Regions from separate parts of the Mesorhizobium sp. M0293 genome, predicted to be linked through region 1. Evidence: predicted binding sites of a transcription regulator. Region 1 holds the regulator's gene; each other region holds the start of a gene.

Evidence for each region. Region 1 encodes PhoB, which activates phosphate uptake and scavenging genes when phosphate is short. Its sites were predicted from a motif close to TGTCATNNANCTGTCAT; they were not measured.
Region 2: the regulator PhoB is predicted to act here: its motif matches at 1,878-1,894, upstream of phnF (phosphonate metabolism transcriptional regulator PhnF).
Region 3: the regulator PhoB is predicted to act here: its motif matches at 1,947-1,963, upstream of phnC (phosphonate ABC transporter ATP-binding protein).

Annotation. Positions count from the first base shown of each region.
Region 1 is NZ_JAMYSA010000024.1:57,072-60,342, forward strand. It holds gene eglC (endo-1,3-1,4-beta-glycanase EglC) at 1-410, opposite strand, end outside; gene phoB (phosphate regulon transcriptional regulator PhoB) at 1,080-1,769, opposite strand; gene phoU (phosphate signaling complex protein PhoU) at 1,789-2,496, opposite strand; gene pstB (phosphate ABC transporter ATP-binding protein PstB) at 2,522-3,271, opposite strand, start outside.
Region 2 is NZ_JAMYSA010000045.1:36,277-39,547, forward strand. It holds gene NKJ06_RS18340 (carbon-phosphorus lyase complex subunit) at 1-724, opposite strand, end outside; gene phnH (phosphonate C-P lyase system protein PhnH) at 726-1,337, opposite strand; gene phnG (phosphonate C-P lyase system protein PhnG) at 1,337-1,798, opposite strand; gene phnF (phosphonate metabolism transcriptional regulator PhnF) at 1,920-2,669, shown strand; gene NKJ06_RS18360 (zinc-binding alcohol dehydrogenase family protein) at 2,988-3,271, opposite strand, start outside.
Region 3 is NZ_JAMYSA010000045.1:30,709-33,979, reverse strand. It holds gene phnK (phosphonate C-P lyase system protein PhnK) at 1-246, shown strand, start outside; gene phnL (phosphonate C-P lyase system protein PhnL) at 455-1,162, shown strand; partial or broken gene NKJ06_RS18315 (DapH/DapD/GlmU-related protein) at 1,159-1,765, shown strand; gene phnC (phosphonate ABC transporter ATP-binding protein) at 2,043-2,900, shown strand; gene phnD (phosphonate ABC transporter substrate-binding protein) at 2,993-3,271, shown strand, end outside.

The DNA.
Region 1 (3,271 bases):
TCGGCGCCGTCACCACCGATCAGGACATCATTTCCCTTGCCGCCATCCAGCGTCTGATGACCCGATCCGCCCTTGATGATGTTGTCCAACGCATTTCCGAACGCATATCGATTGGCGCCGGTAACGACGAGGTTCTCGAAATTGTCGGGGAGCTTGTAGCTCATCCATGTGTCGATCGTGTCGATCCCTGCCCCGGGATCTTCAACCACCTTATTGTTGGTGGAATAGAGGTGATAGTAGTCGTCGCCGGCGCCACCGTAGATCGTGACATTGACGCCGGTGTCTCCCCAGAAGGAGTCGTTGCCGGAGGTGCCATGCAGTTCTGGCCCGGACCCGGTGGCCGAGAACCAATGAGTGGAAGCGCCGGTGTAGGGAAGGGGGATGCCTTTGGCGTTTAAGACCGTGCTCATCAGAAATCCTTCCTCATGGTGTCCGACCTGGTCAAATCATTCGGCGCAAAGTCCGGCGACCGCTTTCAAAGCAACGTTGCAAAGAACGAGATCGTTCCACGGAATCGTCATTCGATCCGAGATCGTATTGAATATTCGGAGTACACACAATGAATAAAGAGCAGAGAACCTGCTGTAGGTTGAAGTAAATTTAATAAAATTGTGTATTTATGCAAAATACACATCCTATATATAAATTAACTCAAATTAATTCTTGAGTGCGCGGCTTGTTGGTCGGAGTCTGCGGGCAAGATGGCGATGTGACCGACTAATGCGTGTCGCTGGCCGTGCTTCCTGCCGCCAGCCGGGGCACATAGAGAGTTTGGGAGATCGGAGAACGCCAGAAGCTGCCTGTCGCTTTAGCCCAAATGCGGTCATTCGAAAACTGATGGGGATGACCGCTCCTGGCGTCACGTGCTCGCTCCCCATCGATGAGACGAATGCAACATTCCAGCCTTCGCGGCCGTTGGCGACCGCCTGCTAATCGAGTTTTCCTGGTCACGATCTATCGGGACGGAACAGGCACCTAATGCATGTCGCCCAAAAGCGACCTCGGTTTTGGGAAAACGACATGCATAAAAAACAAACACCTAAAGCGCGTCGCCTGAATCCGTTCAACCGCGACGCGCTTTAGTCTTCCCTAATCGCGTAGCCTGCCCCACGAATGGTCCGGATGACATCGGGCATGCGGCCATTGTTGACCGCCTTGCGCAGTCGGCCGACATGCACGTCGACCGTGCGCTCGTCGATGTAGATCGTCTCGCCCCAGACATTGTCGAGCAGCTGGCTGCGCGAGAACACGCGGCCGGGATGGCGCATCATGAATTCGAGCAGGCGGAATTCGGTCGGTCCGAGCCGAATCTCGCTCTTCTTGCGATAGACCCGGTGCGATTCACGATCGAGCACGATGTCGCCGACCTTGAGCACGCTGGACAGCACTTCCGGCTTGGCGCGGCGCAACAGCGCCTTGACCCTGGCCATGAACTCCGGTGTCGAGAACGGCTTGACCAGATAATCGTCGGCGCCGGTCGAGAGGCCGCGCACGCGGTCGCTCTCCTCGCCGCGCGCGGTCAGCATGATGATCGGCAGCCGCTCGGTCTCGGAACGCATTCGCAGGCGCCGGCAGAGTTCGATGCCGGAAACCGCCGGCACCATCCAGTCGAGCACCAGAAGGTCGGGAACGTTCTCCTGCAGCCGGATCTCGGCCTCGTCGCCGCGCGTCACCACCTCGACCTGGTAACCTTCGGACTCCAGATTATAGCGGAGCAGCACGCCTAGCGGCTCCTCGTCCTCCACCACCATGATGCGTGGCGCGATCATCGGCTGGTCACCCCTGTCATCATGCCGCCGGCGCGGACATTGCCGTCTCGTCCTGCTTCGGACGATTGGCGGGCAGCTGCGTACCGGTCAAAACATAATAGGCATTTTCGGCGATGTTGGTCACGTGGTCGCCGATGCGCTCGAGGTTCTTGGCGCAGAACAACAGATGCGTGCACGCCGTGATGTTGCGGGGATCTTCCATCATGTAGGTCAGCAGTTCGCGGAACACCGACGTGTACTTGACATCGATGCGCTCGTCGTCGGCGCGTAGTTTTGCCAACGCCTCGGCGTCGCGGGCAGCATATTCCTCGATGACGCCCTGCACCTGGATCAACACCAGTTGCGCCATTCCATCGATCGAGTGCGAAAGGTCGCGCGGCGTAACGCTGAGGCCGACAGTGCCGACGCGCTTGGCGATGTTTTTGGCAAGGTCGCCGATGCGTTCGAGATCGCCGGCCATGCGGATCGAACCGACGACATGGCGCAGATCGTCGGCCATCGGCTGCCGCTTGGCGATCAACGTGATGGCGCGATCGTCGAGCTCGCGCTGACGCGCATCCATGATGGCGTCGTCGGAGACGACACGCTGTGCCAGCGCGTTGTCGGAATTCAAAAGCGCCTTGGTCGCACCGCCGACCATCGAGCTGGCGAGATCGCCCATGTCGCTGATGAGCCTGCTGATCTGACCGAGATCCTCGTCGAAAGAAGCGACTGTGTGTTCGCTCATGATCCTGTCCCTCGTATGCCTGAACTCAGCCGAATCGGCCGGTGATATAATCCTGCGTGCGCTTCTCGCGGGGCGACGTGAAGATCTTCTCGGTGCGGTCGAACTCGACCAGCTCGCCCAGATACATGAAGGCCGTCTGCTTCGACACGCGCGCCGCCTGCTGCATGTTGTGGGTGACGATGACGATCGTGTAGTCGGCTTGCAACTCGTCGATCAGCTCCTCGATCTTGGCGGTCGACAGCGGATCGAGCGCCGAGGCCGGCTCGTCGAGCAGGATGACTTCCGGCTTCACCGCCACGGTACGGGCGATGCAGAGCCGCTGCTGCTGGCCGCCGGAGAGGCTGAGGCCGCTGGCGTTGAGCTTGTCCTTGACCTCGGTCCAGAGTGCTGCCCGCTTCAGCGCCTGCTCGACGCGACCGTCCATCTCGGACTTGCTGAGCTTCTCATAGAGCCTGACGCCGAAAGCGATGTTTTCATAGATCGACATCGGAAATGGTGTCGGTTTCTGGAACACCATGCCGATCTTGGTCCGCAAAAGGTTGAGATCCTGCGAGCGGTCGAGAACGTTCTGGCCGTCGAGCAGCACCTGACCTTCGGCGGTCTGCTTGGGATAGAGCTCGTAGATGCGGTTGAAGACGCGCAGCAGCGTCGACTTCCCGCAGCCCGAAGGCCCGATGAAAGCGGTGACGCTGCGCTCCGGCAAGGACAGCGTGATGTCCTTCAGCGCCTTCGACTGGCCGTAGTAGAAGTTGAGGTTCTTGACCTCGATCTTGGC
Region 2 (3,271 bases), on a different contig from region 1:
GCAGTTCGGGCACATCGAGTTCCAGCTCGACCTCGCCGATGCGGATCTCGCCGACAAAGGGATGGTTGCGGGCATAGCCGCGCTGCGTGGAATAGCCGAGCGCCAGCAGGAATCCTTCATCGCCGCGCGACAGCGCCTGCAGGCGGATGTCGCGCGCCATCGGGAACTCCAGCGGCTCGCGGGTGATGTCGCCGGGGACATGGTCCTGCGGCATGTCGCCGTCCGGTTCGATCAGGCCTTCGCGGGCGAGGATCGCCGAGACGCGCGGCATGGCTTGCGCTTCGGTCTCGCGCTGCAGCGGCTCGGCGACGTCGGCGCCGGCGGCAAGCTCGGGATCGAGCAGCCGGTGGGTGTAATCGAAAGTAGGCCCAAGCAACTGGCCGCCGGGCAGGTCCTTGTAAGTCGCCGACACGCGCCGCTCGACCAGCATGGCGGCGGTGTCGATGGGCTTGGTGTAGCCGAAGCGCGGCAGCGTGGTGCGATAGGCGCGTACCAGGAAGATTGCCTCGATCATGTCGCCGCGCGCCTGGACGATGGCGAGTGCCGCCAATTCCCGGTCGTAGAGCGAGCCTTCACTCATCACCCGGTCGACGCCGAGCGCCAGCTGCTCGACGATCTGGTCGAGGCGAAGCGCCGGCACCGAACGGTCGCCGCGCCGGCGGTCGGCAAGCAGGCTGTGGGCGTTGGCGATTGCTGCTTCGCCACCTTTTACAGCGACATACATCTTACGCCTCCATCGTCTTGATGCGCGTCGTGCGCGGCAGGCAGGCTATGCCATCAGCGGTGGCGAGGATGATGTCGACGCCGCGCGGGAAGCGCTTGATATTCTGCTTCCACTGCTCGACGAAATGACGCGGCATCTGCGCCGGTGCAATCGTGGCGCTGGTTTCGATGCCGGGACCTTCGAGCAACAGAGGCGTGCCGGAGACGAGATCGCTGACATTCAGGATCAGCGTGGTCGAACGGTCAGGGTAGTCCTGCGTGCCTTGCGAAAAACCGTCGAGCGCCATCATCTCGGCCGGCGTGGCGATCAACGCAAAATGCGCATCGGCCGGCGTGTTGGCCATCGGCGCGCCGGTGTGGAAACCAAGCCAGGATTTGATGGCGGTGGAAGCTTGCAGAGCCGGGTCCAGCCACAGCGGCGTGTCGTTGTCGCACAGCGCCAGGGCTATGGCGCCGGCGCTTGCCGAGAGCGGCGCCGGCGGGCGGGCGAAGGCCGGCAGCGGCTGCAAGCTGCCCGGCCGCGCCATTGCGTCCATGACCGCGCGGAACACAGTCTGGGCATTGAAGACCGGATCGGCGAAACCGCCTTCGATCGATTGCGCTGCGATGTCCATCAGTCTTCTCCGCGAACCATAGTGAAGAAATCCACCTTCGTGGCCGCCGTCTCGGCGCGGCGGCGTTCATGCGCCGTGGTCAGGGCCGACCGCAGAGGCACTATCAGCCCGGTCTCCACCTCGGCGCGGCGGGCAGGGTCCTGCCACAGTGCGTCGGCGATGGCCGCCAGCCTCGCCTTCTGCTTGTCGCGGCCAAGCGCATAGCAATGGCCGACCTGTCCGGACGGCAGCCGGACGGTGGCGCGGGTGACGGTCGCCTCGCCGACATTGAAGGGCGCGCCGCCACCGCCGATGCGGCCGCGCACGGTGACCAGGCCGGTTTCGGGGCCGCGCAGCAGTTCCGCGTCCGAAGGCAGTCCGGCCTCGTTCCAGAGCCGAACGATGTCGTCGCCGCTGGATTGCGCCAGGGTTGCCATGACGGCCTTGCGTTCGGCCTGGTCGCGGGCTTCCTGTCCTCGCATCAGCAACATTCCTCTTCGGCAAATTTGTCTATTGATATAGACAACTATACAAATTATACCTATTATCTAGCGCGAGTCCATGACGGGTGGATGACAAGCACTTGAAGATTGGGGGCAATCAATGGTCGGGCGGCTGGCAGCGGACAGCATCGAGCGGCGCAGCGGCGTCTCGCTGTGGCGGCAGATCGCCGAGAAGATCCTGCAGGCGATCGCCGTCGGCGATTTCGCAGAAAGCGCCGCGCTGCCGCCGGAGATGGCACTGGCTGACCGCTATGGCGTCAACCGCCATACCGTGCGCAGCGCCATATCAGCCCTTGTGCAGGAAGGGGTGCTGCGGGCCGAGCAGGGGCGCGGCACCTTCGTGCTGTCGCGCAAGCGGCTGTCCTATCCCATCGGTGCGCGCACACGCTTTTCAACAGGCCTGCAAGGGCAGACATCGGAACGGCATATCGTCCTGCTCGCATCCTCGGTCGAGCCGGCCAGCCGGCGTGTCGCCGAGGGGCTGGGGCTTGCCAAAGGGGCCGATGTGATCCGCCTGGAAACGCGCGGCGAAGCCGACGGCCGGCCGGTGTCACGTGCTGCCGGCTGGTTCGATGCCCGGCGCTTTGCCGGTATCGATGCTGCAATGGCGGAGACCGGCTCGATCACCGCATCGCTCGCCCGGTTCGGCATCGACGACTATCTCAGGCAATCGACCGTGCTATCGGCGCGCCACGCCGATGCGGCGGACCTTGCAGACCTCGACCTGCAACCGGGCGCCATCGTGCTGGTTACAGTCGCTGTCAACGTCACGCCGGACGGCCAGCCGATCCAGGTTTCCGAGTCCAGGTTTCCGGCAGAACGGGTGGAGCTGAAGCTGTCGGCGCTGTAGGGAGTGGCAGCCTCATACGAGACCGTGACTTCTGACTCGCGCTGATATCAGGCCAGTTCGGTCGCGCTCACCTGTCAGCGTCGGCGCATTTGAGGACCGGCTTCCCCCACTCCGTCTCGGCTTCGCCGAGCCACCTCTCCCCCCTCCGGAGGGAGAGGAAGGGAGCCGGAGTCTGGTTGAAGAGCGTTGGCTGCAATAGGCTCGCACCCTTCCTCTACCCCGTCGATCGGGGGAGAGGTGGCTCGGCGAAGCCGAGACGGAGTGGGGGTCGATCTGCGCGGGCGTCGTCAATTCGGGCCGGGTTCACCGCCTGCTAAGTTATGCTCCCACCTCGATCACAGCCTTGATCAGTCCTGATTTCTCATGCGCCCAGCGGGCCAGATCGTGCGGCGTGCCGGAAAGCGTGGTGCGGTGGGTGACGAGTTTTGCCAGCGGAACGGCGCCGTTGCGGATCGAGGCGGCGACATGGTCGAAGTCGGCGCGCAAGGCGTTGCGGCTGCCGATCAGCGTCATTTCGCGTTTGTGGAATTCCGGATCGGAAAAGCTGATGTCGTCCTTGACGACGCTGACCAGCACCAATGTTCCGCCATGCGCGACATGGG
Region 3 (3,271 bases), on a different contig from region 1:
CCGACCGGCGGCCTCGATGTCTCGGTTCAGGCACGCCTGCTCGACCTGCTGCGCGGTCTGGTCACCGATCTTGGTCTCGCGGCCATCGTCGTCACCCACGACCTCGCGGTGGCACGGCTGTTGTCGCAGCGCATGATGGTGATGAAGGACGGCCGCGTCGTCGAAAGCGGTCTCACCGACCGCGTGCTCGACGACCCGCGCGCGCCCTACACCCAGTTGCTCGTTTCCTCGATTCTACAGGTTTGATGATGGCGCTTGTACACCCCCCTCTGGCCTGCCGGCCATCTCCCCCTCAAGGGGGGAGATTGGCAGCTTTACTATCTCGCCCATTCTGCAACGCAGGAGATTGGCGAAACCGAAGGCAACAGCCAATCTCCCCCCTTGAGGGGGAGATGCCTGGCAAGGCAGAGGGGGGTGCTGGCCCGCAAGCGAACGATGATCGGAGCACCTTCTGATGGCCACCCCTCTTGTTGTCTCGGACGTCGCCAAGAGCTTCACCATGCATCTGCGCGACGGCATTAAACTGCCTGTCGTCGCCGGAGTCTCGTTCTCGATCAGGGCCGGCGAATGCACCGTGCTTGGCGGCCCGTCCGGTGCCGGCAAGAGCTCGATCCTGAAGATGCTCTACGGCAACTATGCCGTCGACGAAGGCCAGATCATCGTCACGCACGATGACGGGCTGATCGATCTCGCCACTGCCAGCCCGCGCACCGTGCTTGCCGTGCGCCGGCAAACGATCGGCTATGTCAGCCAGTTCCTGCGCACCGTGCCGCGCGTCTCGGCGCTCGATGTCGTCGCCGAACCGCTGGTCGAGCGCGGCGAGGACCGCGAGGTTGCTCGCGGCAAGGCACGTGCTCTGCTGGCGCAGCTCAACCTCCCGGAGAAACTTTGGGCATTGCCGCCGGCGACCTTCTCCGGCGGCGAGCAGCAGCGCGTCAACATCGCGCGCGGCTTCATCACCGAGCACCCGATCCTGCTGCTCGACGAGCCGACCGCTTCGCTCGATGCCAGGAACCGCGACGTCGTGATCGAACTCATCGCCGCCAAGAAAGCGGCTGATGTCGCCCTGCTTGGCATCTTCCACGACCACGACGTGCGCGAGGCGGTTGCCGACCGCATCATCGACGTCACCGCTTTCGCTCCCGGAAAAATTGCCGCATGACCAGGAAATTATCGGAGACACCGCTGGTCCACCCGACGGCGGAGGTGCAGAACTCGACGCTCGGCCGCTGGACCGAGATCGCCGGTTTCGGAAAGCGAACTCGGCGACTATTCCTACATGATGCAGGATTGCGCCGTCTGGTGCGCCACGATCGGCAAGTTTTCCAACATCGCGGCAAGCGTGCGCATCAACGCCACCAACCACCCGACCTGGCGGCCGACGCTGCACCATTTCACCTGCCGCGCTTCGGACTATTGGGACGATGCCGAGCATGAGAGCGAGTTTTTCGCCCAGCGCCGCGCCAGGCGCGTCACCGTCGGCCACGACACCTGGCTCGGCCATGGCTCGACCATCCTGCCCGGCGTCACCGTCGGCGATGGTGCCGCGGTCGGCGCCGGCGCTGTCGTCTCGAAGGATGTCACCCCCTACACCATCGTCGCCGGCGTGCCGGCAAATCCGATCCGCGAGCGCTTCGACCGCCGTACGGCCGAACGTTATCAGGCGCTTGCCTGGTGGGACTGGGACCATGCCAGGCTGCGCGCTTCGCTCGACGATTTCCGGGAACTGTCGGCCGAGGCCTTCCTGGAAAAATACGAAGGATAGTTCTTCACCTCATCGTCATGGGCAGCCGCATGGCAGGACCTGTTCGATGACTCTCTCAAGCTTTTCGAGCAGCAGGTTCCCGTGATCGAAATCAAAGCTCCGGCCTTCTGCAGCTTCCGGGACATGGAGCACTTCGAGGAACTGCTGGTCCTGGGCCGGCCGTAACTCCACGCCTGTGGAGCGTAACAAAACTGACATCATCGCGACACGGCAGGTTCATGTGGCTGCGTTAGGCGAGTGCCTGACGATCAATATGGTCCGGACTGGAACCTGCCCCATGTCAGCAACCTCTGCCACGCTCGAAATCCGCGGTGTCACCCGACGATTTGGCAAGAACACTGCCGTCAACGACATCAACATCGCGATCCCGCAGGGTCAGATGGTTGGCATTATCGGCCGTTCGGGCGCCGGCAAATCAACCCTTCTTCGCATGATCAACCGCCTCATCGATCCCAGCCAGGGGTCGATTTTTTTTGACGGCGCCGAGGTCTCCCAGTTGAGCGGCTCGCCGCTGCGGCGCTGGCAGCGCGACTGCGCCATGATCTTCCAGCAGTTCAACCTGGTGCCGCGCCTCGACGTGCTGACCAATGTGCTGCTCGGCAAGCTGAACCACCGTTCGACCATGTCAAACCTGTTCGGCATGTTCTCCCGCGCCGAATGCGCCGAGGCGGTCGCCGCCTTGGAGCGGCTCGACATCGCCCGCACAGCACTTCAGCCCGCCGGCACCTTGTCGGGTGGACAACAGCAGCGTGTCGCCATTGCCCGTGCCATGATGCAGCAGCCCAGGGTGATCCTCGCCGACGAGCCGATCGCTTCGCTTGACCCGCTCAACGCCAAGGTGGTGATGGATTCGCTGCAGGACATCAATTTGCGCGAAGGCATCACAGTCGTCACCAATCTGCACACGCTGGATACCGCCCGCACCTATTGCAACCGCATTATCGGCATGGCCGCCGGCAAGGTCGTCTTCGATGGTCCGCCGGAAGAGCTCAACCGCGAGGCCGTGCGCCTCGTCTATGGCGCCGACAGCAATGGCCAGGAAATCTCAGAGGCCATCACCTCGACCAGCGTTGCCTTCAGCCGAAAGATCGCCGCATCCGCCGGACCGCTCGAACCCGCTTTCCCGGGTTATTGAGAACGGTTGGGATCGCCAGCCCGCGTCAAGGGCGCCAGTCAAACTCAAGAACGCTGCCGGCGCGGGGCCGGAACCTACAGGAGAGATATCCAATGTTCAGAAAGATGGTTTTCTGCGCCGTTTCGGTGCTCGCCATGGCGACCAGCATGGCCCACGCCGCCGATATGAAGGAATTTCGCGTCGGCATCCTCGGCGGTGAAAACGAAACCGACCGGCTGCGCAACTACCAGTGCCTCGCCGACCATTTGAAGGCCGAATTCGGCTTCGAAAAGGTCTCGCTGTTCCCCGCCGCCGACTATGACGGCGTCATCCAGGGCCTGCTCGGCGGCACGCTCGACTTCGCCGAACTCGGCGCTTCCGGTTATGCCAGC